One region of the Streptosporangium sp. NPDC049376 genome, then DNA from elsewhere that is predicted to be linked to it. Evidence: riboswitches for the same ligand, from Rfam matches in the RefSeq annotation. Region 1 holds a riboswitch; the other holds the start of a gene.
What was found. Region 1 has a riboswitch for cobalamin ahead of metE (5-methyltetrahydropteroyltriglutamate--homocysteine S-methyltransferase). Riboswitches for the same ligand answer to the same signal wherever they lie in the genome.
Positions count from the first base shown of each region.

Region 2: linked by a shared signal. The riboswitch ahead of ACIBVQ_RS21615 (ABC transporter substrate-binding protein) and the one ahead of metE (5-methyltetrahydropteroyltriglutamate--homocysteine S-methyltransferase) in region 1 are both predicted to bind cobalamin.

Region 1 covers NZ_JBITMT010000001.1:914,801-917,962, reverse strand. Annotated here, with positions in the region: gene metE (5-methyltetrahydropteroyltriglutamate--homocysteine S-methyltransferase) at 1-1,532, opposite strand, end outside; cobalamin riboswitch at 1,679-1,854, opposite strand; gene ACIBVQ_RS04125 (hypothetical protein) at 2,241-2,669, shown strand; gene ACIBVQ_RS04120 (dsRBD fold-containing protein) at 3,127-3,162, shown strand, end outside.
Region 2 covers NZ_JBITMT010000008.1:136,944-140,105, reverse strand. Annotated here, with positions in the region: gene alaS (alanine--tRNA ligase) at 1-1,495, opposite strand, end outside; cobalamin riboswitch at 1,631-1,757, shown strand; gene ACIBVQ_RS21615 (ABC transporter substrate-binding protein) at 1,950-2,936, shown strand; gene ACIBVQ_RS21610 (FecCD family ABC transporter permease) at 2,933-3,162, shown strand, end outside.

The sequences.
Region 1 (3,162 bases):
CCGTTGAGCCGCTCGGCGAAGTACTGGACCATGTCGTTGCGTTCCGGCTCTCCGTGCACCAGGACGTCGATGCCCGCCCGCTCCTGGAAGACCAGGACCGAGCGGATCTCCGAGGCGATCAGCTCGTCGTAGGCGTCCTGGTCGATCCGCCCGGCGCGCAGGTCGGCGCGGGCCGCCCGCAGCCGCCCGGTCTGCGGGAAGGAGCCGATGGTGGTCGTGGGCAGCTCCGGCAGGCTGAGGCGGGCGCGCTGGGCCGCCGCCCGCTCACCGTACGGCTGGGGCCTGCGGGTGTCGGCGGGGGTGACCGCGGCGGCGCGGGCCCTGACCCCGGGGTCGTGGGTGAGCGTGGAGGCCTCGCGTGAGGCCAGGTCGGCCTGGTTGGCGGCCAGCCGTCCGGCGACGGCCCCGGTTCTCTCGCTGAGCCCGGTGGCCAGGGTGACGACCTCGGCGACCTTCTGCCTGGCGAAGGCGAGCCAGCGGCCGACCCGCGGGTCGAGGCCGTGTTCGAGCCCGAGGTCGACGGGGACGTGCAGCAGCGAGCAGGAGGGCGCGACGTCCACCCGGCCGGCCAGGCCGAGCAGGGTGGCCAGGGTCGCCAGCGACCCGCCCAGGTCGTTGATCCACACGTTGCGGCCGTCCACGACACCGGCGATCAGGCGCTTGCCGGGCAGACCGCCCGCGCGGGCCAGGTCCTCCAGGTTGGCCGCGGCCGGGCCGGTGAAGTCCAGTCCCAGGCCCTCGATCGGCGCCCTGGCCAGGACCGGCAGCGCGTCTCCGAGCCGGTCGAAGTAACCGGCGACGAGGATCTTCGGCCGGTCGGTCAGGGCGCCGAGCTCACGGTAGGCGTGGGCGGCGGCGTCGAGCACCGCCCGGTCGCGGTCCTGCGCCAGCGCGGGCTCGTCGAGCTGCACCCACTCGGCACCGGCCGCGCGCAGGGCGGCGAGCACCTCGGCGTAGACGGGCAGCAGCCGGTCGAGCAGGCCGATGGGTTCGAAGGCCGGGTCCGCGCCGGGGGCGGGCTTGGCCAGCAGCAGGTAGGTGACGGGGCCGACGAGCACGGGGCGCGCGGTGTGCCCGAGCGCGACGGCCTCGCGCAGTTCGCCTACCTGTTTTGCCGGGTCCGCGGCGAAGACGGTGTCAGGTCCCAGCTCCGGCACCAGGTAGTGGTAGTTGGTGTCGAACCACTTGGTCATCTCCAGCGGGGCGACCTCCTGGGTGCCCCGGGCCATGGCGAAGTATCCCGCCAGGGGGCCTTCCGTCTCCACGACGGCTCGGTGACGCGGGGGGACGGCGCCGACCATGACGGTGGTGTCGAGGACGTGGTCGTACAGCGAGAAGTCGCCGGTCGGCACCTCCCGCACCCCCGCCTCCGTCAGGTGCCGCCAGTTGCCTGCGCGCAGCCCGGCCGCGACGTCCAGCAGGTCACGCTCGGTCACCCGGCCCGCCCAGTGGCCCTCGATCGCCTTCTTCAGCTCACGGTCCGGCCCCTGACGGGGGTAGCCGTACACGGTGGGGGAGGAAGTCTCGGTCACGGAACTCTCCTTCGCGAGTCACGAAAGGACTCCGGTGCCCCGAGGGGAGAGACGAAGGAGAGGCGGGCGCACCAGGCCCGTCCCATGCCGCCGACCCACCCGCGAGGTCACCGAGGTCACCGCGTGCGTGGTCGCACGCGGGCAGTGGCAGGTCTTCGGACTCGCGGGCACGTCCGGGCCGTTGTCTCGCCCTGACACCTAGTGGCCGTCGCTTCCCGGACCCGATCTGCCGGATCCAGTGCGTTTGACGGCGGTCGTTCCCACTCACCGCTGCGGGGCAGTCCCGGAGTCACACCGGGTTCCCTCTTACGACGCGTCTGCCTGGCGGGCAGGGCGAACCGACTGCGTCCCCAACCCTACGCGCATCCGATGGCGGAGCGACAACCATATTCGGGCCCGCCGGCGGGTTCGCGGGATCGTTCTCCCGTCGCCCCGGACCGCCTGAAACCGTACGGGGGAATTCGCGGGTCGCGGGAAAATCTCCGTCCCCCGCTTTCGCGACTCAACAACCGTGACCTAAGACCCCATTTCCTACAATTTCCGAAAGAAAAGGTCAGGATATATTAGACCCGGCAAACCCCCCAGCCATCGGAGTTAACCATGTATCGGACTAAAGGGTCACATCTCCATCAAGGGCGTATACCAAGCGCCCTAACCGGTGTCAAGTCGCGAGTCGCCGCCATTCTCCACCGGCGTTTCCCGGTCATCATGCGAGGGACGCTTGGCCTGGTGTTCCTGTGGTTCGGCGTGCTGAAGGTGGCGAACGTCAGCCCGGTCGGCGCCCTGGTCGCCGACACCCTGTCCTTCGTGCCGCTGCCCGCGTCGTTCGTGGTGCCCGCCCTGGGCGTGTTCGAGGTCGCGGTGGCCCTGGCGCTGTTCACCGGCCGGTGGCTGCGCCCGTTCCTGCCCGTGCTCCTGCTCCACCTCGTCGGCACGTTCCTGGTCCTGGTGCTCCACCCGGGTGTCGCGTTCAAGGACGGAAACCCGCTCATGCTCACAATGGAGGGCGAGTTCGTCGTCAAGAACGTCGTCCTGATCGCCGGGACATTGGTCGTCGCCGCGACCCTCCCCCGGCGCGAGGGGCACGAGGAACAGCGGGAGGAGTCCCGCCTGCCGGTTTCCACCACCTCGCGTTAGAGAACTCACGACGGGCCCGTCGCGGGCCCGTGGAGAACGAGTGCCGGGAAACGGGAAACGGGATCGCCCCGTTTCCCGTTTCCCCAAAGGCACGACGCCCCGCCCAGGACCTGTTTTGTGGATCTTCGCCGTGGCGAGGATCGTCCAGGTGGATGCCCCGCGAGGCGGAGGAGGAGCTCATAACGGAGTTATGGGCGACAGATTCTCCCCGGCCCCCCACGGCAAACGCGGAGCCTGCGGAGCGTTTTCGTGGGGTGGGGCGCCAACGCGGCGGGGCGCCGCCTGGGCGACCGCGGCAGGCGGAAAGATCCGCAAAACGGGTCCTAGGGGAGCCCGTCCCCCAAGGGCGGGACCTTCGTCCCTGATGGTCACGCCGTACGGCTCCGACAATGGAGATGACGGCTTCGCGCCCGGAGAGCGGGCGCCGCCACCGTCACGAAGAACGGGGGTTCAGATCATGCGATCCAAGCAGTGGGACGTCCGGGTCTCCATC
Region 2 (3,162 bases), on a different contig from region 1:
TCTGGCCCGCGACGACCGTGGCCACGGGCGCCCCGTCGCGGAGCACGGCCAGGACCGTCGAGTCGGTGGTCAGCGTCGTGTACGCCCGCCAGTCGGTGGGGCCGTGCTCGTCGAGGAGGGCGCGGTGCAGTCCGGTGTCGGCGTGGCCGGTCTTCCTGGCGCGGGTGTCCTCACGGGCGCGGCGCCGCTGCTCGGCCATCAGCTCCCTGAACCCGGTGACGTCCACGTCGAGGCCGTGTTCGGCGGCGATCTCGACGGTCAGGTCGATCGGGAAGCCGTAGGTGTCGTGCAGCTTGAAGGCCGTGGCCGCAGGCAGCCGTTCCCCGGTCCGGATGATGGCCCGGTCGAGCAGCGCGCTGCCCTGGCGCAGCGTCGAGCGGAAGGTCTCCTCCTCGCCGTAGGCGTAGGCCGAGATCCGGTCGAAGTCGGCGGCCAGCTCCGGGTAGGAGGGCGCCATGCAGTCGCGGGCCACCGGCAGCAGTTCGGGCAGGACCGGGTCCTCGTAGCCGAGCAGCCGGACGGCGCGGATCGCCCGGCGCAGGATCCGGCGCAGCACGTAGCCACGTCCCTCGTTGGAGGGGGTGACGCCGTCGCCGATCAGCATGAGCGCGGTGCGGACGTGGTCGGCGACGACCCGGAGCCGGACGTCGTCGGGGTGGCTCTCGGCCGCGGACGGCCCGGAGCGCACGCCGTACCTGGTTCCGGTCAGCGCCGCGGCGGCGTCCAGGACGGGCCGGGTCTCGTCGGTCTCGTAGAGGTTGTCGACGCCCTGGAGCAGCGCCGCCATGCGTTCCAGGCCCATGCCGGTGTCGATGTTGCGGGAGGGCAGCTCGCCGAGGATCGGGTAGTCCTCCTTGCCGACGCCCTCGCCCCGCTCGTATTGCATAAAAACGAGGTTCCAGAATTCGAGGTAACGGTCCTCGTCGACCTCGGGCCCGCCCTCTCGCCCATAGGCCGGGCCACGGTCGTAGTAGAGCTCGGAGCAGGGCCCGCACGGCCCGGGGACGCCCATGGACCAGAAGTTGTCGGCCTTGCCGCGCCGTACGATGCGGGCCTCCGGCAGGCCGATCACGTCCCGCCACAGGGCGTGGGCCTCGTCGTCGTCCAGGTAGACGGTGGCCCAGATCCGGTCGGGGTCGAGGCCGTAGCCTCCCTCGGCCCGAGGCTTGACCGTCAGGTCCCAGGCGAGCCTGATCGCCTCCTCCTTGAAGTAGTCGCCGAAGGAGAAGTTGCCGCTCATCTGGAAGAACGTGCCGTGCCTGGTGGTCTTGCCGACCTCGTCGATGTCGAGGGTGCGGATGCACTTCTGCACGCTGGCCGCCCGGGGGGACGGCGGTGTCCGCTGCCCGAGGAGATAGGGCTTGAACGGCACCATGCCCGCGTTGACGAACAGCAGCGTCGGGTCGTCGGCGGGCAGCGGCGCGCTGGCGGCCACGGTGTGCCCCGCCGCCGCGAAGTGCTCAAGGAACCGCCGTTTGACCTCCGCCGTCCGCACTTGCCCTCCCGAATGCCGCCAGTCTTTGCAATTGCAAATTTGTTGCAACAAGGCATCGTACAGCCGCCGGAACCGGAAGCCATCTTCAGCGCATCAACGGCTTCGTGCAATGATGACCGGCGAAGGCGAGCGCGGACGAGGAAGCCGGTGCGAATCCGGCGCGGTCCCGCCACTGTGATCGGCGAGCGGACCCCCACGAGGTCACCGCCCCCTGCGGGGTGGGAAGACGGGGGCGAGCATCGACCCGAGAGCCAGGAGACTCACGCGGTCGCCTCCTCGACGAACTGGGGCGGATCTCCCCGGAGAGGAGCGGGTCGGCCGATGGATGACCTCGCGTGGCGACGACCGCACGAGCCCTCCGCGCCGACGTGTGCCCGGAGACGACCTCCTGGCCGGTTCCGTGACCTTCCGGCAGGGCCGTCCCATGGTGCAGATCCCGTGAGAGGAACCGTCCGTGACGGTCAGACGTCCCCTGTCCCTGTTGCTCGCCCTGTCCTGTGCCATGCTCCTGGCCGGTTGCAGCGCCTCCTCCGGAGCCCCGGCTGAAGCCCCTGCCGGGGCCGTCGCGGGCTTCCCGGTCACCCTCGATGACTGCGGCGTCAGGACGACCTACGACCGCCCGCCGCGGCGGGCGGTCTCGCTCAACCAGCACGCGACCGAGGTGATGCTGGCGCTGGGACTGCAGGGGTCGATGGTCGGCACCGGATATCTCGACGACAAGGTCCTGCCCGAGTACCAGGCCGCCTACGACGGGGTGAAGGTGCTCTCCAGGCAGTACCCCTCCTACGAGGCGCTGCTGGCCGAGGAGCCCGACTTCGTCTACGGCGGTTTCTCCAGCGCCTTCGACGAGAAGGAGGGCCGCGGCCGCGACGCGCTGGGCAAGGCCGGGATCGACACCTACCTCAACGTCGAGCAGTGCCCGTCCGGCCCGGTGGACATGGACCTGATGGACCGGGAGATCCGCAACGTCGCCACGATCTTCGGCGTGCGCGAACGGGCCGAGGCGCTCATCACCCGGCTGCACGAGCCCCTGGCGCGGGTGAGGGAGAGGCTCGCCGACGTCGAGCCGGTCAGGTTGTTCGTCTACGACAGCGGCGACAAGACCGCCTTCACCGCCGGGGGCAAGGGCGTCGGCGACGAGATCATCACGCTGGCGGGCGCGCGGAACGTCTTCACCGACGTGGACAAGACGTGGGCCGACGTGTCGTTCGAGCAGGTCGCCGAGCGCGCGCCCGACTGGATCGTCGTCTACGACTACGGCGAGGAGAAGGTCGAGGACAAGAAGAGGTTCCTGCTGTCGAACCCGGCGCTCGCCGACGTTCCGGCGATCAGGCACAGGCGGTTCGCGGTGCTGCCGCTGTCGTCGGTCGTGCTCGGGGTCCGGGCGCCGTCGGCGGTTGAGTCGCTGGCCCGGCAGATCCACCCCGACCGGTTCGAGTGAGCGGCCTGACCGGGCTCTCCCGGACGACGCCCGTCACCCGGCGCCCCGGCCTGCCGTACCCGCTGACGCTCGCGCTGTGCGCGCTGCTGCTCGGCGGGGCGGTCACGGCGGGGGTCGCGGCCGGTTCGATCAGCCTGCCCGCCGAGCAGGTGTGGGGCATCCTGCTGCACCGCCTCCACCCCGCGCTGGCCGAACCGGTCTGGTCCCCGGTCAGGGAGACCGTCGT